DNA from 3 places in the Pseudomonas sp. S3_E10 genome. Region 2 is predicted to be linked to each of the others. Evidence: predicted binding sites of a transcription regulator. Region 2 holds the regulator's gene; each other region holds the start of a gene.

Region 1 (10,313 bases), 210 kb from region 2:
TCCGTGCCGGAGAACGCCGAGCCGTTACCGGCGGAATTCACCACGATCACGTCGGGATGTTCCTTGCGCAGCCATAGGAAAAATTCTTCCAGCAATTCTTCGTAGCCGCTCATGGCAATGCCCGAGCGCACCAGTGAGTCGACGTCCTGGCCGTTGACGTCCCGGGTGCCGACGCGATGGATGCCCCAACTCCAGTTGAGCACGCGTACGCCGTCTTCCACGAGGTTGACCGATGCCGCGATGTTGGCCGTGATGCCGGCATCGGAATTACGCTCGACGATCACGTCGAAACCACCGCTGGCCTTGTCCAGGCCACGCAAAAAACCGCTGTTGCCGCCGTTGTGCCAACGCGCCGCAAGGATGCCGGCGACGGTGGTGCCGTGGCCGTTTGCACCGTCGGTGTCGCGTGCGTACACGCAGGTTCGACTGGGCGCGCAGGCACCCAGGTAGTCGGCGAAATCCGCCGTGTCGAAGTCCACGCCGCGCTCGATCACGCCTACGCGCACCGGTTTTGGCAGGATCGGCGAGTGCTGCCCCGGGATGCGCCGCTGATAGTAGGCCACCGCGTCGAGAAAGCGGTTGGCGGCCCATTCATCGGAGTCGGCGGGCGGTTTTTTCGGCGCTTCACGGCGCGTGGCGGCGTGCTCGGTTTCTTCGGCGGCGGACTCTTCGATCACCACGGCATCCACGCCGGTCTCGCTGCCCAGGCGCAGCACCAGCGCATCCCGTTGCATCAGGTCCGTGGCCGGCAGGCGCAACTGGAAGACATTCAACGGCGCGATGCTGCCGACCACCGTCGCTCCATATTTGCGCGCCAGGCGCTCGGCTTCCTGGCGGCCGTTCTGGTCTTCTTCGATCAGCACGCTGACCAGGTTCACATAGGTGGTCAGGCCGTCCATGTTCTTCGCCACTTCGCTGGGGCCGGCCGCTACCACCTGGCTGTTGCGCACGCTCAGCCAGGCGGCATTGCTGACGCGCGGGCCGTCTTCCAGCCACAGCGGGCCGCTCTGATAGCGGGCGCTGTCCAGGTGCAGGTGCACGTGGTTGCCGTCGCGTTGTACCGCATCCGCCGGCAGGGCCTTGCCCGCCAGTTTCAGCTGTGGCGGGGCATCGTTCAGGCCGCGAACGGTCAGGCACCAGTCCTGCTGGCGGTTTTCCAACACGTCGCCGCAGCGTTGCAGGTTTTCCAGGCGCAGCGGTGGTTGGGCAGCGCTGGCCGTGGCAGCCAGGCTGAAAAGGGTTGCCAGGGTGGCGAAGCGTAAGGGCATGAGCGGGTTCCTTGCCGGTGGCCTGCTGTTCCGACTACGCCGGGGCTTGCTTCGTTCAGCGCATAAGCGACGCCATTGAATTTGAACTCCCGTTTCAGGCGCTTACTCATAACGGGGAGTGACTTGCACATGACGGACGTGGCCATGACCCAGCAACACGTGCTCCAACGCGACACCGCAGCGGTAGTCTTGCTGGGGCGCTTGTTTGACGTGATCGGCCGCCGCGTGATGATCAGCTTTACTTACGCCATCTCCGGTGTGTTGCTGGCGGTGAGCGGCTATGCCTTCCAACAGGCCGCGGATTGAGGGGCTGACGCCAGCCGCAATGTTCAGCGCTGCTTGCGTGATTCGAGGCCCGCGAACACCAGCATGCCCGCCAGCATGGCCACGCTGAACAGCACCGCCTGCCATCGCCCCGTCAGCAGCAAGGCCACGGCCGGTCCGGGACAGAGCCCGGCAATCGCCCAGCCGATACCGAACACGATGCTGCCCAGCACCAGCCGGCGGTCGATGTTGCGCCGTGTCGGCATCTGCATCGGCGCGCCGAGCAATGCGGTGTCACGCCGCCTGGCGAAGAAGAAAAACACGCTGCTCACCATCAGCGCCCCGAGCATGACCAAGGCCAACGAAGGGTCCCAGTCGCCAGCGAGGTCGAGAAAACCCAGCACCTTGGCCGGGTTTGTCATCCCGCTGAGGTACAGCCCCAGCCCGAAGATCAAGCCCGCCATCAAAGCCGTGATTTTGCGCATGCTCAAGCCCCCACTACATGACGTAGCACGTAGACGCCGGCAAAGCCGCTGCCCATGAAACAACCCACCGCCACCAGCGAGCGCACCGACAACCGTGAAAGCCCGCAGACCCCGTGCCCGCTGGTGCAGCCGGCGCCATAGCGCGTACCGATCCCCACCAACACCCCCGCCAGTACCAGCGCCACGCCACCGACCTGGAACGAGGGCTGCGGCAACGGCGCGCCGAGTAACCAGATCAGGGGCGAGGCGATCAACCCCGCGACGAACACCAGCGCCTCCCCCCGACCATCGCTACGCCTGGACAGCAGGCTGCCGAGCAGACCGCTGATACCGGCAATGCGCCCGTTGAGCAGCATGAACAGGCCGGCGGACAAACCTATCAAGGCACCGCCGAGCAGGGAGGTCCATGGGGTGAAATCGGCGGAGAGGCTCATGGTCGGGACAGCCTTCGGGGATTGGGGGAGTGCATCGATAGCACAGTTTCTGCCCGTATTGCGTGAAATGCCGGTGGTAGATGGGGCGGCTCAAGCCCTGGGGCGCAAGCACCGCTATGATTTTGCGGTGCTGCCTGCATTTCTTTCACCGCTATCTGCCTAACGCACGCATCGTCCGCCCTGAAGACCTGATCCCGGCCGGTGGCGCAGCGGGTATTGCCGCCGCCTTCAATACACCCCTGGCGGAACGCGTGGGGCCTGATGTTTCAAACGACGAAGCGACTCACCATCCTGTTAAGGTCGACCGCCAACTTTGACATTTCTCCGCACGCGCTGGCGGTTTGACTGGCGCCCGCGGAACTCTGCACGGCCAGCTCTCGAATGCTGACCAGATTACGGTCGACTTCACGCGCTACATGAGCTTGTTCTTCAGACGCAGTGGCTATCAAGGTGTTGCGCTCGTTGATCTGCGTAATGGCCTTGGCGATCTGGTCCAGTGAAGTGCTGGCTTCCTGGGCGACGTCGAGGGATTGGGTCGCCAGCTCTTTGCTTTTGCTCATGGCTTCCACCGCTTCGGCTGAGTCGCTCTGCATGGCGGAGATCATCTGTTCGATCTCTTGCGTGGAAGACTGCGTTCGGTGCGCCAGCGCCCTGACCTCGTCCGCCACCACGGCAAAGCCGCGCCCTTGCTCACCGGCCCTTGCGGCTTCAATGGCTGCGTTCAGCGCCAGCAGGTTGGTCTGCTCGGCGATGGCCCTGATCACTTCGACGACTTTGTTAATGCTTTGAGCGCGCTCTGACAGCACCTGAATCTTGTCGCTCGTGGTTTCAACGTTGCCGCTCAGTTTTTGAATGGACTTCAGTGTTTGAGAGACGCGCTCCAGGCCGGTCTCAGTGAACCCCTGGGTGCGACGCGACTCTTCGGAGGCCGACTCTGCATTGCGGGCCACCTCGTCAACCGCCGCGCTCATTTCGGTTACGGCGGTGGCCGCCTGGTTGACCTCATCATTTTGTGAAACAAGGCCTCGACTGGATTCCTCCGTGACCGCCGTCATTTCTTCTGCGGCCGAGGCCAGCTGCGTGGATGAATCACTGATCTGCATGATGGTTTTGCGCAGGTTTTCCTGCATCTGGGCCAGCGCTTTTAACAGGCGTGCGGCTTCATCCTTCCCGCTGACCTGCACTTCTTTGGACAGATCACTGCCGGCTATGCGTTCGGCCACGGACAGGGCTGTACCTATCGGAGTGGTGATGCTCTTGGTCAGAAGGGTCGCCAGCGCGATAGTCAGGACTACGACACCGGCAATAAGGCCACTGATTACCCAGATGCCTTCGGCGTAAGTGGCGGTTGCGTATTGCCCAGCGGCTGTCGCGCCATTGTTGTTGTAGTCAGTCAGGGCTTTGATCTCGCCCTCCAACCGATTCGTCAACGGGCGGATGCCTGTACTCACCTGGCTTACCGCTGCAGGTATGTCAGCGCGCGCCATCAAAGGTTCGAGAATGTCCAGCTGTTTGGCATATGCATCGGCGGACGCTTTAACCACTAGATACAGGGTGCGCTCGTCGTTGCTCGCGATCAGTGGTTCATACTGGGCTACCGCATCCGCCAAGGCCTTGCGGTAGCCTGCAAAGGAGGCAACGGTCGACTGAAGGGTTGTAGGGTCAGCGAGCGCGCGCTGAGTTTCAAGCCTCAGCCGCATCACGCCGGAGTTCATTAATGCTGTTTGCCTGATACTTGGCAGCCAGTTGGTTTCAATATCTTTTTCTGCATCCCGCAGTTTGCCCATCTGCACTGCGGCGACTGCGCCGAGTACAAAGACCAATACGATGATTGACGCGAAAAACAAGGAAGCTCGTGGAGCTACGTTAAGGTTTCTAAGGTTCATGTGAGCTTCCTGGCTGCGAGGGGGAGCGGGTTAGTCAGGGTATCGACCTGACGTTGGGAAACTTAATCGGGCTGCTTTGGATATTCGTGCCACGTCAACGCGCCAGCTGTTACGGTGACCACTCGTGGAGTGAAGGCCACGTTTGCGCCGGCTATTCCTATAGCTGCCAACAGACCTTTCGTTTCACCCCAACGGCGCATCAGGACTATGAATTGATCCTGTTGGACAGTGGCCGGTGTCTGGTCGCGTTGCAGCGTTTGAATGCAGGGGGGAACCTGCAAATGAGGCTGTTGAGAAGGCGGGGCTTTGTAGAGCGATGGATGTCTTTTAATAGCATGCGTCTGGGAAGGGGGCGGGTAAACGAACCCACCCCCGTTCCGCGTCAAAGCCCGCTTCGTTACTTCAATTTAATGAGTGTGTTGGATCGAAAAAAACCATGAGTCAGATCTGCATTTCAAACCCAAGAACCTCCCTGCGCATTCGTTGGCTGAAAGCGCTATTGCCGTTCTCATTGCTCTTTCTGATGTTTGGCGCTGAGGCCGCCCTGGGGGCCGTGAGCGACAAAGCAGTTAGCCTTTTCGCGGCAGGGCAGTATCAGGCGACGATTGAGGAAGCGGATCGCGTGCTTGAAGCCGACCCTGCCAACTCCGAGGCGTTGAATATCAAGGCGCTGGCAGTCTCTGTGCTGGGCGATGACCGTACCGCCATCGTCCTGGTTACCCAGGCACTGGAGGCGGCTAAACAGAACGGCCAAGCCTCGACCGCGCAACAGGCGACCTACTGGAACAACCTCGGCTATCTTCACGAGCGACTACGCAATTTCGAGATTGCCCTTGGCTACTATGAAACATCCTTGAAAATGCGCCTCGCGGTACTTGGCCCGGATGACCTGATAATTGCCGACAGCTACAACAACATCGGTACCGCGCAGAGCAAACTGGGCCGATATGAAGAGGCCTTCGAAAACCTGCGCAAAAATATCGCGTTGAGAAAGCGACTGCTCGGCGACAACGACGCTTCGGTAGCCGTCTCGCTGAACAACTTGGGCAATGCCTATAACCTCCAGGGCAAGTACGAGGCGGCGCTGCCGCTTTTTCAACAGGCGCTGGATATCGACATGGCCCTGCATGGTCCGCGCCATCCGACGGTCGCCATCCGCTGGAACAACCTCGGCGACGCCTATCGCGGCCTGGGCCAGTACGATAAAGCGGAAGCCTTCCTGACGATGGCGCTGAACAGTGACCAGGCAACGTTTGGCGAGCATCACCCCAAAATAATTTTGCGCCACTTCAACCTTGCGCGAGTCTACGAGGCTCAAGGCGACACCGCCAAGGCACGCGCCGCCTATACAAAGGCTCTTCAGATACTCAGGCAGGTCGACCCCGATGACTTGGCGCAAATCCGCTACTTCGAAGAAAAACTGCGAACACTGCAAGGCTAGTGTGTGCGCATCGGAGGGGCATTTTTTTCATGCGTCTCTCCCATGCCGACGCTTGCGTCAGAACCCTTGGCTGAAGCTGATGCCGCGCATAATCGAGAAACGTGGGTCGATCAGTTTCAGCGCCTGTTCGCCCTTCACCTTGGCCACGGTTACGTTGTAGGTCTTGGGCGCGTCGCAGAGAACTTCCGGTTGCGTGCGAGTTTTTCGATGGCCGGGGTTTTTGGGACCAGGCAGCGATGGGTTGCTGGCGGGATGTCGACGGGCAGCATCCAGGATTTTTCCACGGCGGGGCCCATCTGCTGGGGGTTAGCGGTGGTGTTCTGGATCTTGGCGATCTCATACCCCTGGGCGTAACGAAGCCGGACGCCTGCGGTACGTACGCGGTGCGGCCAGGTGTAGGGATCTGGTTTATGGGGAAGGGGTTTTGAGCTTGCGGATGCGCCAACATCCTACGTTCAAGGATTGGCTTTCATCCGCCCCAGAATCGCCGTGCGCAGGCATTGCCAGGCGATAAACCCGATCACCAGAACCTCGGCCACACCCAAAAATACATTGAATGAAAACGCGACCGGCTGCTCGGCCCAGTAGAACGTCGTGTATCCCGATCTAAAACCGCTGATTCGCAGTCGCCCGCTGATCACCGCCGGCACTAATGCGACGATCTGATTCAGCTCCAGCACTGCGAGGAAAGTGCCTATCAGCGCGAGCAGGGCGCGCGCGGGGATGCCGAGTTGTTCGGTCGACTCAGCCGCCGGCACGGGGCCTTTGGTTTTGCGCTGCCTGGCGATCTTCGCCGGCGTTGGCGCCGGCCGATAGGGTGCCGGTTTAGCGACCGCCGATTCAAGGACGACCTCGCCAGGCACTGCCACGTCGAGGTAGTCGGCCAGTGTGCGCAGCCACAGGTCGGTGCGTTTGCTGCCCGGCACCACCGGAATGTTGTCGGTGGTCAACCGGTGCTCGCCGCCATCACGCATTACCAGCCACAACTGGGTGTGGATGGGCTCGGCCTGCTCGCGACGACGCAGTGCCAGGGCGCGCGGGTTATCGATGTTGAATACCGACTTCACACGCTCTCGGCGCCCGAAAAAGTTCTGCGTGCGGCGCTTGCCTTCGCCGCCGACGCGTGACAACAACAACGACTCGCGCGAGCCCATGTACACCATCAGGGACAGGCCCAAGGCAGGCATCAGCAGCAGCGAGAGTATTAACAGGAGGGTCGACAACGGATTCAGATCAGCCAGCTGCGCTTGCCATTCGGTAAGCCAGAACCCGACGCAGGCCACCGGCAGGATGAAGGTGATTGCGCCGGTCAGCAGCATAAATGCGCTTTGCACGAGGTTGCGTGAATGGATATGCAGATCGCCGTTGGCGAGATGTTCGAAGCGGTGGCCGATTAGCATGTCGAGATCCATGGGCGCCGGGCTCAATACCGCTTCAGGGGCCGGTAGGCTGGGGTCGAGGTTGATGTCGCGCAGAATACCGTATGCAGGGCCTGCCTTCTAAGCGCATCCCATCCAGATGACAGCCTCCGTCCATGCGGTCACCCTCGGTGCCAATCCCAGGGGGTGGTTTCCGCGCTCGCCGACACCCTGTCATCGTCCCCGGTGAAACAAACAGATGCCCGCTGAACGTTGCTTGGAGTGCGCCAGCTGTGAAATTCATCTCCAGTTCTGTGGTCTGTACAACAATCCCGTAAAGGACTGGTTCCAATGTCTATTCGCCGTACCCTTTGTTTTCTGACGCTGCCGCTATTTGCCGGCTGTCAGTATTTTCCTCATTTCCATTACTTCAAAGCGCCTGAAAACGAGCCGAACCCCGCTTGGGTCAGGGTCGTGAACTTCACTCAGCATGCCGATATTTATCAATACGAGAACGGCGTGCGTTCGGGAGGCTCCGTCCGGACGGGGCCTCTTCCATTTACCCACACGCAAGACGTGGGCATGCCCAAGGCCGGGCAGAATTTGACTTCCGACTACTATGAAACACCCATAAGACCGGGCATCGAGACGCATGTGAGTATGTTCTGGAAGGGCTCGCGCACCCGCTCGTGCTACGTCACAACTCAATTCACGCCACAGGCCGGGCGCTATTATCAATTCAGGCTGACATCCGGTTCGGGGGGGACTTGTACGTTGTATCCGTCGCTGATCGAACGCGATAACGACGGGACCGGATGGCATCTGACGCCCAATCCTGAGGTTACGTACATAGGCGAGGGGCCCACTGCCAAAATGCATTACAACAATAGCCGCTTTGAAGACCCCAACTACCACCCACCTGCGGATCTCTATCCCGGCATCGACGTTAACTGAAAGGGGGATTTCGTAGATCGAATGGGCTCGTCTGGCCTATAGGAGCCCGTAACCACTGGGAGCATTGACGAAGTTGAGTCAGGCATATGCCGGCGGAAGCCGCGCTGCCACTTGCCCCCAGCATCTTCTGATTTCTCTGATAATGCCGCTGTCACCCAGCTTGTTCGTAGAGACCTCACATACCGACAAATGCTCTAACAGCCATTCATCTGTCCATCCCGCCCATTCACCTGTAATGGACTTGAGGTTGCCTTCAAGCACAGGGAAAACTTCACCCCAAAGGATGCTGTGAATGTCTTGGGGCGAATAGCCTGTTTCCAGGACCACGCGAGCGACGTAGTCAAAAGTCGAGTCGGTGATTTCAGTATCGAGAAAAAACTCTGAAAGTGCCTGCCAGATCTTCAAGCGGTTTGCGTCGACAGTTTTCATGCAATATCCCGAAGCTTGGAGGGCGCCCAGCGGCTAGAAGGCATAGTAGCCGAAAGCGTTCAGACAGATATTCGCCGTCAGGACGGGCCGCTTTCGGCCCAGAGCGGACATAACTATCGTTATTATCGTTCGTCTAAAACAACCACATAATCGGAGAAGTCCACATCACCAACACCGTCGCTACATTCCAATGTCATCTTGCTATCGGACTCGCAGACGTGAATTCCTGCATTGCCAACCCATGCATTAATGCCAAAAGTGCTTTTCCATACGTTCCAGATTTTTAAAGTACTTCCGACTTTGGAAAACACTTCTATCTCTACAGCATCAGGACTGGAATCAGACCACAAAATTATCTCGGGATAGCCATCGCGGGAGCCGTCCACGACGATCTGCCCACTTACCGTCTTTAATGCTAACCCTTGCACTCGACCGTTCGTAGCACCCAATCGGCGAATTGAAAAGACGGTTCTGGGCTTCGTGATCTCGATCTCCATAATCGCAACGACGGTTGTCCCATTGAAAGTTATGGGCTTTCCTTTAGTGCGCATAAATATCGAAGAGAGCGTTTCTTCCATTTTCAGTCCCCGGGACTTCTCAGCCCGTTTGAGTCAGCTTGGCCCAGGCGAGGTTAGCATCTCTATAGTTTGCGGGTCTCATGAGCGGCTACTTTTGGCCGAAAGCAGCCCCTCTCATCGCAAACCGGTCTACTATGCCTTCCCCGGCAGTGGTTCCAAGCGCTACCGACTCAACTGTTAAAGGTATCGCAATGTCCATCGAGCAAATCTCCCTCCCCAAAGGCGTTGGCCCTCACGCCACTAAGCTGCTTGACGCCATCACCGGCGCTGCCACCCATGACGAGCTCAACCGCGCAGGCGGCAAGGCCGAGGGTTTTGTGTTGGGGCTTGAATCCACCAAGGCCATCAAAAGCCAGATCGCCGAGTCGTTGTATGTGGCCTATGACGACGCGGCGAGCAATCGGGCGAGTGAGTTGAAGGGCTGATGATCAGCCGGGGCAGGGCGCTTCGCGGTCGAGGAGTCTGGCGGTGAGGAGTACGCCCAGTTCGCTCAGTTGGTGGATGGCCAGGGCGATGTCGCGGTGTTTGCCGTTGAGGTCTTCGCACAGGTCGGGCAGCAGGGTGCTGACGCTGGTGAAGGTTTCGTAGCTGTTGGTGATGAGGGTTTCGTTGCTGGCGTTGGGTGCGACGCTGAAAAGTGCGGCTGAATCTGGTGCGGCCTTATACATGTTTGAATTCCCGTCTAGGGCCGCCATCCTTTAGCTACTAAACAAAAGGGTGGCAGCTGTGCGCAGGTTAGTAGACCGGGGAATCCAAACGAAAGCCGGCGCGCCCGAAGGCGCCCTGCGCACAGCCACCATCAAGTACAGACTGGAATGTCTGGTTGATAACGCTTGTGCACTTTTGTCTGGATAAACCGTCAGGCTACTAAACCCGATCCCCGAGATGTCGGCGACCGAGCCACCTTAGAGACGGCTACCCAGGTGCACAAGTCGGCGGATTCTGACGCACGCGTAGGCAATGCAGCAAGTTGGAGTCGCTCGATTTTCGCTTGTGAGAACGTGTACAGTCGGCTCCTGGACAAGGACTGCTTACCAAGGACGCACCATGACATTGACCGTCGACACCTTCCTCGAGCTGGCCATGGCCAACCCCATCAACGCCGAAATCACCGCGCGTCTACCCGACCTCGGTGTGGACCAGTGCATGCTCACGGCGGGTTGTCTGTTCCAGGCGGTGTGGAATCACCAGATGAAGCTGCCGGCCGATCAGGGGG
Region 2 (10,313 bases):
AAACGGTTTGAGGATCGCCGCCACCTTGTCGATGATTGTGAACGCCTGGTCGCTGGGCATTGCATCGGCGCTGGCGAACAACAGGCTGGAGTTGAGTTCGATCTCTACCCACAACTCGTTGCCGCGCACGGTCATCTGGTTGGAGCTGATCAAGTCGCCGAACGCGGCACTGATGTCATCGGCGATGCTTTTCAGCGGGTCGCTGGTGCCCCCCACGCCGGCGGCTGTTTCGTCACTGTCGTTGACCAGCGGCTTGGCCGGCGTCACGGTCTTGGGTCGCTCTTCGCCGATGGGGATCGGCTTGAGCGCGCGGTCGGCGTCGTTGAACACGCCGATCAGCGCCTGGGAAATGACTTTGTACTTGCCTTCGTTGATCGACGAGATGGAATACATCACCACGAAAAACGCAAACAGCAAGGTGATGAAGTCCGCGTAGGACACCAGCCAGCGCTCGTGGTTGACGTGTTCTTCAGGCTCGCGGCGGCGACGGCTCACAGGCAGGCACCTCTCTGTACACCACTTATGTAACCGCCCCGCTCACAGGGGTGAGCGAGCAAGCTCGCTGGCCACACGTCATTGTTCATATCCATCAGTCCATGAAGCCCTGGAGCTTCAATTCGATGGAGCGCGGGTTCTCGCCCTCGGCAATCGACAGGATGCCTTCGAGCAGCATTTCGCGGTAACGGGATTGGCGCATGGCAATCGACTTGAGCTTGCTCGCTACCGGCAACAACACCAGGTTGGCGCTGGCCACACCGTAGATGGTGGCAACGAACGCCACGGCAATCCCGCTGCCCAGTTGCGAAGGGTCGGCGAGGTTGCCCATCACATGGATCAAGCCCATCACCGCACCGATGATGCCGATGGTCGGCGCGTAACCGCCCATGCTTTCGTAGACTTTGGCCGCGTTGATGTCGCGGCTTTCCTGGGTGTAGAAATCCACCTCAAGGATGCTGCGGATCGCTTCCGGCTCGGCGCCGTCCACCAGCAACTGCAAGCCTTTGCGCGCGTAGCTGTCGGGCTCGGCATCGGCCACGCCTTCCAGCCCCAGCAGGCCTTCCTTGCGGGCGGTGAGGCTCCAGTTGACCACGCGGTCGATGCCACCGGCCAAGTCGACGCGTGGCGGGAAAATGATCCAGATCGCGATCTGCATTGCACGCTTGAACGAACTCATCGGCGACTGCAGCAACGCGGCGCCCACGGTGCCGCCAATCACGATCAGCGCCGCCGGCCCGTTGGCCAAGGCGCCCAGGTGGCCGCCTTCGAGGTAGTTGCCGCCAATGATTGCGACAAACGCCATGGTGATGCCGATCAGGCTCAACACATCCATTAGAGGCAGGCCTCCACCAAATGCTTGCCGATGTCGTCCAGGCTGTACACGGCGTCGGCCAGGTCCGCCTTGACGATGGCCATGGGCATGCCATAGATCACACAGCTGGCTTCGTCCTGGGCCCAGATCGCACTGCCGCCCTGCTTGAGCAGGCGCGCGCCTTCACGGCCGTCGGCGCCCATGCCGGTGAGCACCACCGCCAGAACTTTGTCACCGTAGGACTTGGCCGCCGAACCGAAGGTGATGTCCACGCACGGCTTGTAGTTGAGGCGCTCATCGCCCGGCAGGATTTTGATCGCGCCACGGCCGTCGACCATCATCTGCTTGCCGCCGGGGGCCAGCAGCGCCAGGCCAGGGCGCAGAATGTCGCCATCCTCGGCTTCCTTGACACTGATGCGGCACAGCTTGTCCAGGCGTTCGGCAAAGGCTTTGGTGAACGCGGCGGGCATGTGCTGGATCAACACGATCGGCGCCGGAAAGTTGGCCGGCAACTGGGTCAACACGCGCTGCAAGGCGACCGGGCCACCCGTGGAGGTGCCGATGGCGACCAGCTTGTAGGCTTTGCGCTTGGGTGCCGGCGAATGCGCCGTTGCAGTGGCCGGGGCCGACGTGCGTACCGGTGGCGGTGCAGGCCGTGCAAGCGGCGCCGGCGCCGGGCGACCGAACGAGGCACGGCTGGAGGCAGCCGGCGGAGCCACCGCTGCCGGGGCAGGCGTCGGTGTCGGTGTCGGCGCGCTGAACAGGCTGCGGCGGTTACTGCGCGAGATGCTGTGGACTTTCTCGCACAGCATCTGCTTGACCTTCTCGGGGTTGCGCGAGATGTCTTCGAAATTCTTCGGCAAAAAGTCCACCGCACCGGCATCCAGCGCATCGAGGGTCACTCGGGCGCCTTCATGGGTCAGCGAGGAGAACATCAATACCGGGGTGGGGCAGCGTTGCATGATGTGCCGGACTGCCGTGATGCCATCCATCATCGGCATCTCGTAGTCCATGGTGATCACGTCCGGCTTCAGCGCAATGGCTTGATCAATCGCCTCTTTGCCGTTGGTGGCCGTGCCGACCACCTGGATGCTTGGATCGGCGGAAAGAATTTCCGAGACGCGGCGGCGGAAGAAACCCGAATCGTCCACCACCAGGACCTTGACTGCCATAAACACTCCGTTAGGTGGGGCGGGCGAGACCGCCCTGCCCCACCAGAATCAAATACGCCGAGCGGCGTAACGCTTGAGCATGCTCGGAACATCGAGAATCAGCGCGATCCGACCGTCACCGGTGATGGTCGCACCCGACATGCCCGGGGTTCCCTGCAGCATTTTGCCCAAAGGCTTGATGACCACTTCTTCCTGGCCCACCAGTTGATCGACGACAAAGCCGATACGCTGGGTACCCACGGAGAGAATCACCACATGACCTTCGTGCTGCTCTTCATGGGCGGCCGATGCAACCAGCCAGCGCTTGAGGTAGAACAGGGGCAGCGCCTTGTCGCGCACGATCACCACTTCCTGGCCGTCCACCACGTTGGTGCGCGACAGGTCGAGGTGGAAGATCTCGTTGACGTTGACCAGCGGGAAGGCGAACGCCTGGTTGCCCAGCATCACCATCAGGGTCGGCATGATCGCCAGGGTCAACGGCACCTTGATCACGATCTTCGAGCCCTGGCCCTTGGTCGAGTAGATATTGATCGAGCCATTGAGCTGGCTGATCTTGGTCTTCACCACGTCCATGCCGACGCCACGGCCCGACACATCGGAAATCTCGGTCTTGGTCGAGAAGCCAGGGGCGAAGATAAGGTTGTAGCACTCGGTGTCGGTCAGGCGGTCGGCGGCGTCCTTGTCCATCACGCCACGCTTGACCGCGATATTGCGCAGGATGGTCGGGTCCATGCCCTTGCCGTCATCGGTGATCGACAGCAGGATGTGGTCGCCTTCCTGCTCCGCCGCCAGGATGACTTTGCCGCCACGGGACTTGCCCGAGGCTTCGCGTTCTTCCGGGGTTTCGACGCCGTGGTCGACCGCGTTGCGCACCAAGTGAACCAGCGGGTCGGCCAGGGCCTCGACAAGGTTTTTGTCGAGGTCGGTTTCTTCACCCACCAGTTCCAGGTTGATCTCTTTCTTCAGTTGGCGCGCCAAGTCACGCACCAGGCGCGGGAAGCGGCCGAAGACTTTCTTGATCGGCTGCATCCGCGTTTTCATCACGGCGGTTTGCAGGTCGGCGGTCACCACGTCGAGGTTCGACACGGCCTTTTGCATGGCTTCATCGCCACTGCTCAGGCCCAGGCGCACCAGGCGGTTACGTACCAGCACCAGCTCGCCGACCATGTTCATGATGTCGTCCAGCCGCGCGGTGTCCACGCGCACGGTGGTTTCGGCTTCACTGGCGGGTTTGTCCGCAGGCGGCGCCGCGGCGGCGGCACGCGCTGGGGCCGCAGCCGGCGCCGCCGCTGGGGCAGGTGCCGGTTTGGCGGCTGGAGCGGCTGGAGCGGCTGGAGCGGCAGCTTTGGCGGGTGCAGCCGCTTTGGCGGCAACCGGTGCTGCCGTAGCGGCGGCAGGTGCAACCTCGCTGAACTTGCCCTTGCCGTGCAAATCGTCAAGCAGGGCTTCGAATTCGTTATCCGTGATCAGGCCATCAGCGGCAGGCTGCGCAGGGGCGGCAGGCGCAGCGGCGGTGGCGGCGACTGCCGGCAAGGCATCGGCCGCAAAGGTGCCTTTGCCGTGCAGTTGGTCGAGCAACGCTTCGAATTCGTCGTCGGTGATGTCGGTGCTGACCGGCCCGCCCGCTGCGGCAGGTGCAGGAGCGGCAGCGGCAGGCGCCACCGCATCAGCGGCGAACTGGCCTTTGCCATGCAGCTGGTCGAGCAGCGATTCGAATTCTGCGTCGGTAATGTCTTCGCTGGTCGGCGCCGCTGCCGGGGCTTCGGCGGCCGGTGCTTCGGCTTCGGCCTTGACGGCACTGAGGGAGTTGAGCAGTTGTTCGAACTCAGTGTCCGTGACATCCGCTTCAGGCTCCGCCACAGGCTCCGGCGCCGCTTCAACCACCGGCGCGCAAGTGTCCGCAGGCTCTGCATAGCGCGCCAGGGCCGCCAACAGTTCCGGCGTGGCCGCCGTGATCGGGGCACGTTCACGCACTTGGCTGAACATGCCGTTGACCGCATCCAGTGCTTCGAGAATCACGTCCATCAACTCCGAATCAACGTGACGCTCACCCTTGCGCAGGATGTCGAACACGTTCTCGGCGATGTGGCAGCACTCCACCAGCTCATGGAGCTGGAGGAAGCCGGCGCCCCCTTTTACAGTGTGAAAACCGCGAAAAATTGCATTGAGCAGGTTCGCATCATCCGGGCGGCTTTCCAGCTCGACCAGTTGCTCGGACAGTTGCTCTAAAATTTCGCCGGCCTCTACAAGGAAATCCTGAAGGATCTCTTCATCGGCGCCGAAGCTCATGTGGGTGCTCCTTAGAAGCCTAAACTGGATAACAGGTCATCTACGTCATCCTGACCTGACACAACGTCTTCACGTTTATCGGCATGAATCTGCGGACCTTCACCCTTGGCGAGATGTTTTTGTGGATCTTTTTCCGAGAGGATCGCTTCGCGGTCATGTTCAATGCCGGCAAAACGGTCAACCTGGCCTGCCATAAGCACCAATTTGAGCAAGTTGCTTTCCACTTCGGTGACCAACTGGGTCACACGCTTGATCACCTGACCGGTGAGGTCCTGGTAATCCTGGGCCAGCAAAATATCGTTGAGGTTGCTGGAAACCGTGCGGTTTTCCTGCTCGCTGCGCGACAAGAAGCCTTCAACCCGACGTGCCAGCTCACGAAACTCCTCAGCCCCGACTTCCCGGCGCATGAAGCGGCCCCAATCGGCGCTCAGGGCCTGGGCTTCAGTGGCCATGCCGTTGACCAGGGGCGTGGCGTTCTCCACCAGGTCCATGGTGCGGTTGGCCGCCGCCTCAGTCAGCCTGACCACATAGGACAGGCGTTCGGTGGCATCGGTGATCTGTGAGATTTCTTCGGCCTGGGGCATGTGCGGGTCAATCTGGAAATTGACAATCGCACTGTGCAGCTCGCGTGTGAGCTTGCCCACTTCCTGATACAGGCCGCGGTCACGGGTCTGGTTGAGCTCATGGATCAACTGCACCGCGTCGCCGAACTGGCCTTTTTCAAGGCTGTCGACCAACTGGTGAGCATGTTTTTTCAGGGTCGACTCAAAGTCTCCCTGTGACGTTTCGTTATGCTCCATAGCTCCCCCGCGATGGCATCAGCCGTGGATGCGTTCGAAGATTTTTTCGATCTTCTCTTTCAAGGCCAGTGCAGTGAATGGCTTGACCACGTAACCGTTAACACCCGCCTGGGCAGCTTCGATGATCTGCTCACGCTTGGCTTCGGCGGTGACCATCAGCACGGGAAGGCTGCGCAGCTTTTCGTCGGCCCGCACATGACGCAGCAAGTCGATACCGGTCATGCCCGGCATGTTCCAGTCGGTTACCAGAAAGTCGATGCTCCCGCTGTTGAGGATCGGAATCGCCGTAAGGCCATCATCCGCCTCGACCGTGTTTGTGAACCCAAGGTCACGCAACAGGTTTTTTATGATCCGCCGCATCGTTGAGAAGTCATCAACGATGAGGATTTTCATGTTCTTGTCCAATTCGACCTCCAAGCAGTCTTAAACGCGCCCAGCACCTGGACGCGTCATTTCAATCAACAGGCATTACACAAAAAGGACTGCCGGGGGCACCACGGGCCGAACCCGCGAAGATCCATCACCTTCGCGGTATCGCTTTGCAGTGTCCCCACACTGCCTGTCAGCGCGCTCGCCACTCTCCCAAACGCCCCCGCAAGCGAGCGGCGCACTGGCTGTGTAACTGGCTGACTCGCGATTCGCTGACCCCCAGGACCTCACCGATTTCCTTGAGGTTCAGCTCTTCGTCGTAGTACAGCGCCAATACCAGTCGCTCACGCTCAGGCAAATTGGCAATCGCGTCCGCCAACGCACCCTGAAAGCGTTCATCTTCCAGGTCTCGCGCCGGCTCCATATGAGTACTCGCGCCGTCCTCGTGCAGCCCTTCGTGTTCACCGTCCTGCAACAGGTCGTCGAAACTGAACAGGCGGCTGCCCAAGGTGTCGTTCAAAATCCCGTAATAATCGTCGAGACTCAATTGGAGTTCGGCCGCAACTTCGTGATCTTTAGCGTCGCGACCGGTTTTTGCTTCAATTGCGCGAATTGCGTCACTGACCATGCGCGTATTGCGGTGTACCGAACGAGGCGCCCAATCACCCTTGCGCACTTCATCGAGCATGGCGCCCCGGATACGGATACCCGCATACGTCTCGAAACTCGCGCCTTTGGTGGCATCGTATTTGGTTGACACTTCGAGCAGGCCAATCATGCCGGCCTGGATCAGGTCTTCGACCTGGACGCTGGCGGGCAGGCGTGCCAGCAGGTGATAGGCGATGCGCTTGACCAGCGGCGCATAACGCTCGATCAACTCGCCCTGACTGTCACGGGCGGACTTCTTGTAGGCGTTATAGCCGTTCGCTGTCATAGCACGGGTCCTGCGCTCGTCTGATGTACCAATCGCTCGACGAAAAACTCCAGATGCCCCCGTGGGTTGGCGGGCAACGGCCAAGTATCGACCTTTTGGGCAATAGCCTTGAACGCCAATGCGCATTTGGAACGAGGGAACGCTTCGTAGACCGCACGCTGCTTTTGCACAGCCTTGCGCACACACTCGTCGTAGGGAACTGCACCGACGTATTGTAAGGCGACATCGAGGAAGCGATCCGTGACCTTGGTCAACTTGGCGAACAGGTTGCGCCCTTCCTGCGGGCTCTGGGCCATGTTGGCCAGTACGCGGAAGCGGTTCATGCCGTAGTCACGGTTAAGTAATTTGATCAGGGCGTAGGCGTCGGTGATCGAGGTGGGTTCATCGCAGACCACCAGCAACACTTCCTGCGCCGCGCGCACGAAGCTGACCACGGATTCGCCGATCCCGGCGGCGGTGTCGATCACCAGCACGTCGAGGTTGTCGCCGATATCGCTGAATGCCTGGATAAGGCCGGCATGCTGCGCCGGGCTCAGGTGCACCATGCTCTGGGTGCCGGAGGCGGCCGGCACGATGCGGATCCCGCCAGGGCCTTGAAGCAGCACATCGCGCAGCTCACAGCGCCCCTCGATCACATCGGCAAGCGTGTGTTTGGGCGTCAACCCCAGCAGAACGTCGACGTTCGCCAGTCCCAGGTCAGCATCCAGCAGCATGACGCGACGGCCAAGTTCTGCCAGGGCCAGGGACAAATTCACTGACACGTTAGTTTTTCCGACGCCACCTTTGCCGCCGGTCACCGCGATCACCTGTACGGGATGCATGCTGCCCATTTTATTTCTTTACCTTGTCTTGCTTAGACGCAGGCTACATGGCTTGGCCGCGTGAATCGCTTGCAGACCATCGATGTAGATACTTTTCACGGTGTTCATCTGACTCAACCGACCCGTTTTGCCGGGTTGTGATAGAGATCGGCGAACATGTCGGCCATCGCTTCCTCGCTAGGCTCGTCTTGCATTTGTACGCTGACGGCGCGGCTGACCAACTGATGACGGCGCGGCAGATGCAGATCATCCGGGATCCGCGGCCCATCGGTCAGGTAAGCCACCGGCAGTTCGTGGCTGATAGCCAGGCTCAGCACTTCACCCAGGCTGGCGGTTTCATCCAGTTTAGTCAGGATGCAACCGGCCAGCCCGCAGCGTTTGTAGCTGTGATACGCAGCGGTAAGAACCTGTTTCTGGCTGGTGGTTGCAAGCACCAGGTAATTTTTTGACTTGATGCCACGCCCGGCCAGGCTTTCGAGCTGCATACGCAACGCCGGGTCGCTGGCTTGCAGGCCGGCGGTGTCGATCAGCACCACGCGCTTGCGCAGCAGCGGGTCGAGGGCATTGGCCAGGGATTGACCGGGGTCGACATGGGTAACCGGCACATTGAGGATGCGGCCCAGGGTCTTGAGCTGTTCCTGGGCGCCGATACGGTAGCTGTCCATGCTCACCAGCGCGATATTCTGGGCGCCGTACTTAAGCACATAACGGGCGGCAAGCTTGGCCAGCGTGGTGGTCTTGCCCATGCCGGCCGGGCCGACCATGGCGATCACTCCGCCCTCTTCCAAGGGTTCGATCTGTGGCGTGGTGATCATCCGCGCCAAGTGGGCCAGCAACATGCGCCAGGCCTGGCGAGGCTCTTCGATTTCGTGGGTCAGCGCCAACAGGTCGCGGGACAACGGGCCGGACAGGCCGATGCGTTGCAGGCGACGCCACAAGTTGGCCTGTTGCGGTTTGCTGCCTTGCAGTTGGGTCCAGGCCAGCGAGCCGAGCTGCACTTCGAGCAACTCGCGCAGGCCATTGAGTTCAAAGCGCATCGAGTCGAACGCGCGCTGGTCGACTGCGGCGGCCGGGGCGGGCGCGGCAGGACGCGGCGGTTCGATGAAAGTGGGCTCGACCAACGGCTCGGCAGCCGTCAGCGGCAGGCCGGCGAACAACTGGCGATTGGTGGTGGCATCGCTGTCGCCGCGCATGCTCAGTTCGGCCTGGGCCGAGACGATGCGCGAGGCAGTCTTGCGCAGCTCGTCTTCAAGCTCCATGTTCGGCACGCGCGGCGCCAGGGCCTGGGGGGTGTAATCCAGGGCAGCCGTCAGCTCGACACCGCCGGCAATACGACGGTTACCGATAATCGCGGCGTCGGCGCCCAGCTCATCACGGACCAGTTTCATGGCCTGACGCATATCGGCGGCGAAAAAACGCTTCACTTGCATAACCCACTACCCTCAGCCGTTGGGCCCTACTGTCGCGACGATAGTCACTTGCTTGTTGTCAGGAATTTCCTGATAAGCCAAAACGTGCAAATTCGGTACTGCCAGGCGCCCGAACCGCGACAACATTGCCCGGACCGGGCCTGCCACCAGCAGAATCACCGGTTGGCCCTGCATTTCCTGGCGCTGCGCGGCGTCGATCAACGAACGCTGCAGTTTTTCAGCCATGCTTGGCTCCAACAGAACGCCCTCTTCCTGGCCTTGTCCTGCCTTCTGAATACTATTGAGCAATATTTGTTCCAACCTTGGTTCCAAGGTGATCACAGGCAGCTCAGAGTCAAGCCCTACAATGCTTTGCACGATTGCACGCGACAATCCGACACGCACCGCCGCCACCAGCGCGGCGGTATCTTGACTCTTGGCGGCATTGTTGGCGATGGCCTCGGCAATGCTGCGAATGTCGCGCACCGGCACCTGTTCGGCCAGCAGCGCCTGCAGCACTTTGAGCAGTTGCGACAGCGACAGCACGCCCGGCACCAGCTCTTCGGCGAGTTTTGGCGAGGCCTTGCCCAGCAAACCCATCAATTGCTGGACTTCTTCGTGACCGATCAACTCGTGGGAGTGCTTGTACAAAATCTGGTTGAGGTGGGTGGCGACCACGGTGCTGGCGTCCACCACGGTATAGCCCAGGGACTGCGCCTGGCTGCGCTGGCTGATTTCGATCCATACCGCCTCCAGGCCAAAAGCCGGATCTTTGGCGGTAATGCCGTTGAGGCTGCCGAACACCTGGCCGGGGTTGATCGCCAGCTCGCGGTCCGGGTAAATCTCGGCTTCGGCCAGGATCACCCCCATAAGCGTCAGGCGGTAGGCACTGGGCGCCAGGTCGAGGTTGTCGCGGATGTGCACGGTGGGCATCAAAAAGCCCAGGTCCTGGGACAACTTCTTGCGCACCCCCTTGATCCGCGCGAGCAATTGGCCGCCCTGGTTGCGGTCCACCAGCGGAATCAGGCGGTAGCCGACTTCCAGGCCGATCATGTCGATGGGCGTCACGTCGTCCCAGCCCAACTCCTTGGTTTCCTGGGCACGGGCCGGGGATGGCAGCAGCTCCTGCTGGCGCGCGACCTCCTGCAGCGCCTGCACTTTGACTGCGTTTTGCTTTTTCCAAAACAGGTAGGCACCGCCGCCGGCCAAT
Region 3 (10,313 bases), 320 kb from region 2:
CGGCAAAGGTCGTATTGATCTTTTCTTCGAAGTGCAGGTAACGCAATTCGACCGAGGTGGTCATGCTGCCAAAGGGCAGGGCGGCAATAAATCGGTCGTAGACCTGGCCCAATTGCAGGCGCTCGGAGATATTGCCTTCAAAACGCAGCTTGCAGCCGGTGGCGGAAATATCCAGCAATTTACCGTTGACCGGCGCCTTGAGTTTTTCGCCACCCAGTTCGATGTTGACCAATTGCGCCAGCTTCAACGCGGCACGGAACGCATTTCGACGCTGATGGTAGACCACCTCGTCCGGCAGGCTGCCGGTGTAAATGCGGTGGCCGTCTTTCGCGCTGATAGCCAGGGTGCCCTTGCTTTCCCAGGCAACGCGAACGCCATCGTGGAAGCCTTCGATGCGGAAGGGCTCGCCGCTCTCAAGGTAGCGTTCGCCGTCGCGTGGAATCATTTCGTCCAGTGCCAGCGTGTTGCTGTCACGGTTGACGTCCACCAGATAGCTTTGGAAGCGCTGGCTGCGTTCGTGGAAGGTGATGATCAGCGGGTCATGGCTGTCTTGCAGCATCCGCAAGGTGCCGGCGATTTCCAGAGGCGTGGTGAGCACCTTGGGTGGCTGCGGGGCATCTTCCGCATTAAGGGCGTTGAACACGGTTCTTCCATCTCCAGACAAAATACGACTACACGCAAGAACCGGCATTTTGCCAGCATGTGGCGCGCCTTGGATAGGGCGCACGGTAAACCGATGTCAGGCTTGGCTGCGGGTGCTTGGTTTGACCAGACGCGAGGTGGAACCCTGGGCGTTATACAGCGCCGGCGGCTCTCCGCCGTGAAGTATGCGTAACTGGTTGGCGGTCGTGGCTTGCTGAAGCTGGATCGACTGACCGTTGAGCCGGTTGGCTTCCTGGCACTGGGCGAGCAACTGATTGAGTTCTTTGCTCTGGGACAGCAATTGGTCGCCAACCGAGGAGTGGCTGGCCAACTGCGCCAGGCCGTCATGGTCTGCCGGCAGGCCGAGACTACTGAGGATCTGGCTGCGTTTTTTGCCGTGTTGCTCCAGCAGCACAATCAGCGATTGCTTGCGCGCCAGAATTTCTTCCAGCAGCGGCATATCCCGGCCATAGAGGGCCAGGGATTCTTCTTTGAGCAGCTCGAGCAATTGTTGCGTCGGCGCTAGATCATCAATGATCAGTTGCAGCAAATTTTCGTCGTGATGCATGGCTGGCCTTGGGGTTTAAGCGTCCAAAAGCCCTGCGCAGGCCTTTGCCTAGCGCTCGGCTTCGAAATTAAGCAGCTTGCTGGCTACACGGTTGCTGTCGACTTTATAGCTGCCATCGGCGATTGCCTGTTTCAACTCGGCCACGCGGGCTTTATTGACCACTGGTTGATCGCGCAGCGAGTCAGTGACCTTCTGCAACTGTTGAGCCTCATTGCTCAGGTGTACGGATTCCCCGCTTTGGCTGACGCTGGCCTGTTCTGTCAGCGGCTGGGCCTTGGCTTCGACGCTTTCTTTGGCAGCGCTGGTACGCGTAGCGCCTGACGTCGACGGGGTGTTATTCAAACGGCTGAAATCGATGACCATGATAAAAAAACCTCTGGGTATTTGGACGCTTGCCATGTTTTCGGCCATACCCGGACAAACTTTAGGCGCGAATGACAATAAATCTCCGCACGGTAAACCGCGTGCACAGTGTAGGAAAACCCAGCGTCCTGTACCAGTAATCTATAAAGCGACCTCTACCTGTCCGGGGGCTGTGACCCGCGCTTTGATCACGCGATTGGAATTGAGATTCTTGACTCGAATTTGTTCACTCATGCCGCCGTTGGACAACGCTTCACCGGGCATTTTTACATTCAGCGTACCGCTGCTGGCGGAAATTACCACTTGGTCGCCCTTGCGAATCACTTCGGCCTGTTCCAGGTGGACCAGCGTGATCACCTGATCGGTGACCACTGGTCGGGTCAATCGTTGGCCGACGGCCTGATCCAGGGACGTCAGGTAGCCCTGGCTGATCAGGCTGATGTCGCGTTCGCGTAATACAACGTCCTCAAAACCGATGATGCCGGTGCGTTTCAGTGGTCGGGCCACTACCACAACATCGCGAAACAACTTTACCTGCGCCGGCACAAACACCGTCCAAGGCGAGGCTCCGTCGCAGCGCACCCGTACCGTCACGCGGCCGATGGGCTGGGCCGGGCTTTCAAGGGTCGCTGTCAATTCCTTGTCGCACATCGGCATGCGCAGGCGGGGGTCCAATTGGTTGACTTGGATTTCATAACGCCCCGGTGTCTGTGTGGTTGCCAGATAATCTTCTACAGTGAACTCAAGAAAGCCCTGAGTGACGCCGATAAGGAGATCAGGCAAGGTGACGTTCTCTGCGCGGGCCGTGGTGTTCAGGCTCAAAGCAAGCAACGCCACCGAGGCGCAGAGCAATCTGCGGTAACGTGGGAGTCGAAGGCGTCGGGAAACTGTCGTTTTAATGTCCATGGCCAATAAATAGCAAGGCTCGTGCCGTTTAGTGTTGGGTGCGCGCTGCCGTGTAGGTACAGCCCAAGGTTTTAGCGTAGGAGTAAAGGCATGGCAGGTGTAATGGATTCAGTAAACCAGCGCACACAGCTGGTAGGGCAGAATCGCCTGGAGTTGTTGCTTTTTCGCCTCGATGGCAAGCAACTCTATGGCATCAATGTGTTCAAGGTACGGGAAGTGCTGCAGTGCCCCAAGCTGACGATCATGCCCAAATCCAGCCCGGTGGTGTGTGGCGTGGCCAATATTCGTGGTGCGACCATTCCGATTCTCGACCTGGCCCTGGCCACAGGTTCGGCAGGCTTGCAGGACCGCGAAAGCCCATTCGTGATCATTACCGAATACAACACCAAGACCCAGGGTTTCCTGGTGCGCTCGGTGGAGCGCATCGTCAACATGAACTGGGAAGAGATCCATCCGCCACCCAAGGGCACCGGCCGCGACCACTACCTCACGGCGGTGACGCGGGTCGATAACCAGTTGGTGGAAATCATCGACGTAGAGAAGATCCTCGCCGAAGTGGCGCCGACCTCGGAATCGATTTCGGTCGGTGTGGTTGACGCGGAGACGGCGCACAAGGCGGTCTCGCTGCGGGTGCTCACAGTGGACGACTCCTCGGTGGCGCGTAAGCAGGTGACCCGTTGCCTGCAAACCGTCGGCGTGGACGTAGTGGCGCTCAACGACGGCCGCCAGGCGCTGGACTATCTGCGCAAACTGGTGGATGAGGGTAAGAAGCCGGAAGAAGAATTCTTGATGATGATTTCCGACATCGAGATGCCGGAAATGGATGGCTACACTCTCACGGCCGAAATACGCAGCGATCCACGCATGCAAAAATTGCATATCGTCCTGCATACTTCGTTGTCGGGTGTATTCAATCAGGCGATGGTCAAGAAAGTCGGTGCCGATGACTTCCTGGCCAAATTCCGTCCTGATGACCTGGCATCCCGGGTGGTCGACCGGATCAAGGCAGCAGAATAATAATAGCCAGGGGCTTTTTCCCTGGCGGTCATACGATTTTAGAGGCGGTATCAGTGTCTACAGGTAATTTGGATTTTGAGCAGTTCCGGGTCTTCCTGGAAAAAGCCTGTGGGATATTGCTCGGTGAAAACAAGCAATACCTGGTATCCAGTCGTCTTAACAAACTAATGGAGCAGCAGGGTATCAAGTCCCTGGGTGAGTTGGTTCAACGGATCCAGGGCCAGCCGCGCAGTGGGCTCAAAGAGATGGTGGTCGATGCCATGACCACCAACGAAACCCTGTGGTTTCGTGACACCTACCCCTTTGAGGTGCTCAAGAGCAAGGTGCTGCCGGAGGCTATCAAGGCCAGCCCGGGCCAGCGTCTGCGCATCTGGTCGGCGGCCTGTTCTTCGGGGCAGGAGCCGTATTCCATCTCGATGTCCATCGATGAGTTCGAGCGGACCAACATCGGGCAATTGAAGGCCGGTGCGCAAATTGTCGCCACCGATCTGTCCGGCACCATGCTCACCAACTGCAAGACCGGTGAGTACGACAGCCTGGCCCTGGGCCGTGGTTTGTCCCAAGACCGGTTGCAGCGCTACTTCGAGCCTAAAGGCGCCGGGCGCTGGGCGATCAAGGCGCCGATCAAAAACCGCGTGGAGTTTCGCTCGTTCAACCTGCTCGACAGCTACGCCAGCCTGGGCAAGTTCGACATGGTGTTTTGCCGCAACGTGCTGATCTACTTCTCGGCCGAGGTGAAGAAAGACATCCTGTTGCGCATCCATGGCACGCTCAAGCGTGGCGGCTACCTGTTCCTGGGTGCTTCCGAAGCGCTGAACGGCCTGCCGGATCACTTCCAGATGGTGCAGTGCAGCCCCGGCATCATTTACCAGGCCAAATAACCGGCGCTTTAAAAACAAAAACGGGAGACCTTTGCAAAGTCTCCCGTTTTTTATTCGCGCAAAATCGCTGCCGGTCCTCATCAACAGCGCTCAGGGCGTGGTGCTCATTTGGAGGGGCCCCAGGGACAGGCCATGTTGCCCGCTGGGCACTGTTGCGTTGAAGATGCCGAGTCGCACGGTTCCCGTCGTGGCGGCGGTAAATGTTCCTGTTCCGATTTGGCGTCGGGCATCGGTAATAGTGGTGACGTCAGGCCCGATCCGGCTGCCGTTTATCGTCATGTGCAGGGTCGACCCGTCGCTGACGGCTGTACTTCCCGTCACCTCGAAGCTGCAGTTATAGGTGCGTCCTGCCGTTACCGGAACTGCACGGGTGATGATGTGGGAGCTGGTGGCCTGATTGTTGAACTGGTTAACGACCACGCGGCTACCGATCACGCTTAGCCGCGACACATAGACGCCTTGTGCTACCCAGCCTTGAAAGGTGCCGTCGCTGAAGTCCCATGACTGGTCTGGTGGCACCACAATGGGCAGGCGACCGATGTTTACTCTCGCCTCCCCTGCAGTGGAATACAGCCCTCCACGCAGGATGCGGGCCCGCAACTGGACTTCGGTGCCCGCACTGGCGATGACAATGTTCGTGGGAATCAGAATCCGCAGCGAAGCGGTGCTGTGGGCAATATTAAAGCTTTGATTGTGCGTGCCACCAAGAACGGTGCTGTTGAGGCTCAAATAGAAATAATCGGCTGGCTGCATAGGAAAATCCAACCTCAGTATGGCGACGTCGCCGCTCAGTCGGGCAGGGTCAAGATTCGGGATCGGCTGTGTCGAATCCTGTTCGACAAACCTGGGGGCCGGGATTATCAACATGTCGAGCCTCTGCGTTGTGCTTAAGGGGGTCGGTTGATAAAGCATCAAAGCCTACGCGTGTCGCAATTGTCATAAATAACAGTACGGACAAACGGTTAAATACCCCGGCCCCCTGCGCACACCGTTTATAGCCCTCCACTCGCAAGCGGCAAGCCCGATTGCCGCTTTACTGGCGCTACGCGGAAATCGCTTGCCGCTTTTCTGGCATCACCGCCGGCAACATTGCCGCAAGCCCTTGAAATTCGGGCTCTGCTCAGGTTGGCATGCACCTTGCTATAGTCCTGTTAACGAACAGCAGGTCAGCCTAAAGGTTTCCGCCATGAGCATCAGCTTCGATAAAGCGCTCGGTATCCACGAACAAGCCCTGGGCTTCCGCGCCCAGCGTGCCGAAGTCCTGGCCAACAACATTGCCAACGCCGACACCCCGAACTACAAGGCTCGGGACCTGGACTTCTCCGCTGTGCTCGCTGCACAGCAGGACAAGACCAAGAACGGCACCTTCGCCTTGAACATGACCAACAACCGTCATATCGAAGCGCAAGGCCTGAGCAGTGGTGACGAGTCGTTGCTGTATCGCACGCCGATGCAGCCATCGATCGACCAGAACACCGTCGACGCCCAACTGGAGCAATCGGCTTATGCCGAGAACTCGGTGAACTTTCAGGCCAGCTTTACCCTGCTCAACAGCAAATTCAAAGGGCTGATGTCAGCCCTGCGTGGAGAGTAAGCCATGTCCCTGTCCAGTGTTTTCAATATTGCCGGCAGTGGCATGAGCGCCCAGACCACGCGCCTCAACACCGTCGCCAGTAACATCGCCAACGCCGAGACTGTGTCTTCGAGCATTGACCAAACCTATCGCGCCCGGCACCCGGTGTTCGCCACCATGTTCCAGGCCGGCCAGAACGGTGGCAGCGATTCGTTGTTCCAGGAACAGGACGCCGCCGGCAAAGGCGTGCAGGTACTCGGTGTGGTCGAAGACCAGAGCAACCTCGAAGCGCGCTACGAGCCTAACCACCCGGCAGCGAACGAAAAAGGCTACGTGTATTACCCGAACGTCAACGTGGTCGAGGAGATGGCCGACATGATCTCCGCCAGCCGCTCGTTCCAGACCAACGCGGAAATGATGAACACCGCCAAAACCATGATGCAAAAGGTCCTGACCCTGGGTCAGTGATAAGGGGCGCCAAATAATGGCCATCGTTGATACGTCTAACAACACGGCAGTCCAGGACCTGTTCAATTCCAAGGTCAAGACTGCAACGGACAACAGCAGCCTGGGTGATGCTTCCAAGACCGCGACGGGCAACCAGTCGCTGGGCAAGGACGCGTTCCTGCAACTGCTGGTGACCCAACTGAAAAACCAGAACCCGCTGTCACCCCAGGACAACGGTGCATTCGTGGCCCAGCTGGCGCAGTTCAGCAGCCTCGAAGGCATCAACACCCTGAACGACTCGGTGAATAACATCTCCAGCAACTTCAGCTCCTCGCAAGCGCTGCAGGCTTCTTCGCTGGTCGGGCGTTCGATCATCACCCAGACCGACAAGGCCCTGGTGGATACCAGCAAGAGCATGACCGGCTCGGTGGCCGTGACCGCGGCGACGGGTAACGTCACCGTCAAGATCACCGACAAAGACGGCAACCTGGTGCGCACCCTCGATTTGGGCGCCCAGAGTGCCGGTACGTCGGACTTTATCTGGGATGGCAAGAACGGCAACGGCGAGGTCGCCCCAGCCGGCACCTACACCTTTGCGGCCACGACCAAGAATGACAAGGGCGACGCAGTGGCCCTGGCAACATCGCTGCCGGCAACCGTGACCAGCGTGACGTTGAGCAAGACCGGCGGCGAAATGCTGCTGAACCTTGCAGGTGGCATGGGCAGCGTGAAGCTGTCGCAAATTCAGACTATTGGTACATAGAGCCGGCTAGATACGGCAGAGGGAGAGAAACATGTCTTTTAACATCGGCCTTAGCGGCCTCTATGCGGCCAATAAACAACTGGACGTGACCGGCAACAACATCGCCAACGTCGCGACCACCGGCTTCAAGTCGTCCCGTGCGGAATTCTCCGACATCTATGCCGCGTCCAAACTGGGTACCGGCCAGAACAGCATCGGCAACGGCGTGAACCTGGCGGCGGTGTCCCAGCAATTCACCCAGGGTGACGTCAACGGCAGCGGCGGTATCCTGGACATGGCGATCCAGGGTGGTGGCTTCTTCGTGCAGAAGGGCAGCGACGGTTCGCTGGAGTACACTCGCAGCGGTGCCTTCCGTGCCGACAAAGACGGCTATATCACCAACAACACCGGTACCTCGCGTTTGCAAGGCTATGCGGCGGACGATGACGGCAAAATCATCAAGGGTGGCCTGACCGACCTGCAACTGAACCTGTCGAACCTGCCGCCGAAGGCGTCCACCAAGGTGGATTCCACCAGTAACCTGAACTCCTCGGAGCCGGTGATCAACCAGACGCTCAAGCCATTCGACCCGACGGATACCAGTACTTTCACCACCCAATACAGCACCACCTTGTACGACGCCCAAGGCAATGCGCACCCGATGGTGCAATACCTGGTGAAAACCGACGGCAACAAGTGGAACGCCTATACGCTGATTGATGGGCGCAACCCTAACGGTTCGTCACCAACGGGCGGTACGCCACCCACTCCGCCTGTGCCTTCGACCCTGACCTTTGACGGCTATGGCAAGCTCACCAGCATCGTCACCGCCGGCGCGTCCAGCACGACGCTGACCTTGACCGGTTGGGTGCCAGGTACCGTGACCAATGGCGTCTGGAAAGCCAACGGCGCGGATGCCAACCCTGACGGCATCGCCATCAACATGGCGAACATCACCCAGTACAACTCGGCCACCTACCGCAACCCACCGATCACCGACGGCTATGCCACCGGCCAGATCACCGGCCTGAAAATCGACGGCAGCGGCGTGTTGTTCGCCACGTTCAGCAACCAGCAGAGCAAGGCCATCGGCCAGATCTCCCTGGCCAGCTTCAACAACGAGCAGGGCCTGCAGCCAGCCGGCAGCACCACTTGGAGAGAGACGTTCGCTTCGGGCCAGCCGGGTTACGACACCCCGCAATCCGGTACCTTGGGTTCGATCGTGGCCAACTCCCTGGAGAACTCCAACGTCAACCTGACCAACGAGCTGGTGGACCTGATCAAGGCCCAGAGCAACTACCAGGCCAACGCCAAGACTATCTCCACCCAGAGCACCATCATGCAGACCATCATTCAGATGACTTGATGCCATGGCGTAATGCGCTTGACTGAAAACCCCTCGATCGAGGGGTTTTTTTTGCCCTGACAAACGTCGTCTGGAACGTCCTACGCCCTGAATGCCACCCATGAAGCCGGAAGCTATCGAGCTTGTGACCTTGGGTGGGGAATAACAATGGGAAATCAGTGGGGGATGGGTCGCAGCGAGGCCGGCGTGCATTTTGACGCGGGAGCGGCACAGTTCTATTTGAGCGGCAAAGGCGCGACACACGCGATCAACGAAGACCGGGACGCAAAAAATAAGGAGGCCGTCGCACAACTGCTCAAGGAGCTTGATGACGCGCACAGTACCGGCAAAAACCAGACTGTCCGGGAATTGCGCGACAGGCTCAATGAAAAACGCACAGCATTGGGGGACGACACGTTCAAGAAAATCCTTGAGCAACTCAAGGAAGAACGCTCCAAGCGATGGCTGGAGCTTTTAAAGATGCTGTTTCCGGACCTGTTTCCGGATACGCCTGCCCCTTCTCCGGCACCACCATCGCCTAGGGATGGCGGTGGCGGCGGTGATTTTCCCGGTCGCGGCGGCTTCGGTCCCAGTGAGTCGATGAGCAACAAGCCGATTACCGAAGGCTCACGGCATCACCACTACAAGCCCGACACGAGCAACCCCGGGAAAAAGCCGGACAATATCTGGAGTGGCTTCAGGCAGGGGCCTGACGGCAATTGCGTGACTGTATCGGCGATAAAGGCGGCGATGATGCGGTATGGGCAAAAACCTACGGACATTTTCAAAGACGTTAAGGCGTTGGGCCACGGCTACGAGGTGACCATGCGTGATGGCTTCAAGCTTTCTCTGTCCAATGACGAGGTGAGGCAGGCGGCCATTCATGCGCGTTTCAAGGGCGATGACCCGGCAATGATGACGGATGCCAACTTCATGTATGCCGCGAGCGCCAAGCGGGCGCAGATGGAAAACAATGACGGTACTGCTGGGCGCAGTTTCCAGGCGGCCATGAACAGCCTCAACGATGGCGAACACTCGCGTGAAGGGCTGGACCGTTTGGGTTTGAGAGGGTTCTACAGGCAGACAACCGTTGCTGATTTGAGAAACAGCAAGGTGGGCACCGTGGAGTTCGGTGGCCATTCGATGGCCGTGATTGATGGCCGGATTGAGTTGTGGGGCAAGCGCGGCGGCATGCCTCAATCAGGTATCGCGACCGTATTGTTTTAAATCGCGAGCGCTTTTCACCCAGCAAAAGAAAGCCCCCGATACGCCGTAAGCCTATCGGGGGCTTTCAACTTGGGTGGTTAACCCAATGGGCTCAGCTTATTGGCAAGCTTCGCAATCCGGCTCGTCAATCGCGCAGGCTTTTGGCACGGGTGCCGGGCCGGCTGGAGCAGCCAGAACCGAATCATCACCATGGTTGCCGCTGGACACTGCGTTCAGCTTGCCGGTGTTGATGGTCGACTTCTCGGTGCTGGTCGCTGCCAGGGCACGGAGGTAGTAAGTGGTTTTCAGACCACGGTACCAGGCCATGCGGTAGGTCACGTCAAGCTTCTTGCCCGAAGCGCCGGCGATGTACAGGTTCAGGGACTGCGCCTGGTCGATCCACTTCTGACGACGGCTGGCGGCGTCAACGATCCACTTGGTGTCCACTTCGAATGCAGTCGCGTAGAGCTCTTTGAGCTCCTGCGGGATGCGCTCGATCTGCTGCACGGAACCGTCGTAGTACTTGAGGTCGTTGATCATCACCGAGTCCCACAGGCCGCGAGCTTTCAGGTCGCGAACCAGGTACGGGTTGATCACGGTGAATTCGCCCGACAGGTTCGATT

What was found. Region 2 encodes FliA, which starts transcription of late flagellar genes. Its sites were predicted from a motif close to CTAAAGTTTNNNNNNNNNNNGCCGNTAA; they were not measured.
Region 1: the regulator FliA is predicted to act here: its motif matches at 4,377-4,404, upstream of AB4N98_RS21605 (methyl-accepting chemotaxis protein).
Region 3: the regulator FliA is predicted to act here: its motif matches at 1,611-1,638, upstream of flgM (flagellar biosynthesis anti-sigma factor FlgM).

Annotation. Positions count from the first base shown of each region.
Region 1 covers NZ_CP162743.1:4,714,260-4,724,572, forward strand. The annotation lists gene AB4N98_RS21580 (S8/S53 family peptidase) at 1-1,268, opposite strand, end outside; gene AB4N98_RS21585 (hypothetical protein) at 1,398-1,574, shown strand; gene AB4N98_RS21590 (DUF6691 family protein) at 1,598-2,017, opposite strand; gene AB4N98_RS21595 (YeeE/YedE family protein) at 2,020-2,451, opposite strand; partial or broken gene AB4N98_RS21600 (chloride channel protein) at 2,586-2,696, shown strand; gene AB4N98_RS21605 (methyl-accepting chemotaxis protein) at 2,718-4,274, opposite strand; gene AB4N98_RS21610 (tetratricopeptide repeat protein) at 4,774-5,778, shown strand; gene AB4N98_RS21615 (hypothetical protein) at 6,234-7,190, opposite strand; gene AB4N98_RS21620 (hypothetical protein) at 7,488-8,090, shown strand; gene AB4N98_RS21625 (DUF7079 family protein) at 8,169-8,519, opposite strand; gene AB4N98_RS21630 (hypothetical protein) at 8,642-9,097, opposite strand; gene AB4N98_RS21635 (hypothetical protein) at 9,289-9,522, shown strand; gene AB4N98_RS21640 (DUF6124 family protein) at 9,526-9,765, opposite strand; gene AB4N98_RS21645 (nucleotidyltransferase family protein) at 10,145-10,313, shown strand, end outside.
Region 2 covers NZ_CP162743.1:4,505,660-4,515,972, reverse strand. The annotation lists gene motD (flagellar motor protein MotD) at 1-495, opposite strand, end outside; gene AB4N98_RS20750 (flagellar motor protein) at 590-1,330, opposite strand; gene AB4N98_RS20745 (protein-glutamate methylesterase/protein-glutamine glutaminase) at 1,330-2,481, opposite strand; gene AB4N98_RS20740 (chemotaxis protein CheA) at 2,530-4,770, opposite strand; gene AB4N98_RS20735 (protein phosphatase CheZ) at 4,782-5,570, opposite strand; gene AB4N98_RS20730 (chemotaxis response regulator CheY) at 5,589-5,963, opposite strand; gene fliA (RNA polymerase sigma factor FliA) at 6,133-6,873, opposite strand; gene fleN (flagellar synthesis regulator FleN) at 6,870-7,703, opposite strand; gene flhF (flagellar biosynthesis protein FlhF) at 7,808-9,124, opposite strand; gene flhA (flagellar biosynthesis protein FlhA) at 9,137-10,313, opposite strand, start outside.
Region 3 covers NZ_CP162743.1:4,181,577-4,191,889, forward strand. The annotation lists gene AB4N98_RS19190 (flagellar brake protein) at 1-643, opposite strand, end outside; gene AB4N98_RS19195 (flagella synthesis protein FlgN) at 740-1,210, opposite strand; gene flgM (flagellar biosynthesis anti-sigma factor FlgM) at 1,259-1,573, opposite strand; gene flgA (flagellar basal body P-ring formation chaperone FlgA) at 1,715-2,479, opposite strand; gene AB4N98_RS19210 (chemotaxis protein CheV) at 2,570-3,496, shown strand; gene cheR (protein-glutamate O-methyltransferase CheR) at 3,550-4,377, shown strand; gene AB4N98_RS19220 (hypothetical protein) at 4,468-5,130, opposite strand; gene flgB (flagellar basal body rod protein FlgB) at 5,564-5,971, shown strand; gene flgC (flagellar basal body rod protein FlgC) at 5,975-6,418, shown strand; gene flgD (flagellar hook assembly protein FlgD) at 6,435-7,160, shown strand; gene flgE (flagellar hook protein FlgE) at 7,192-8,505, shown strand; gene AB4N98_RS19245 (hypothetical protein) at 8,653-9,711, shown strand; gene AB4N98_RS19250 (ribonucleoside-diphosphate reductase subunit alpha) at 9,808-10,313, opposite strand, start outside.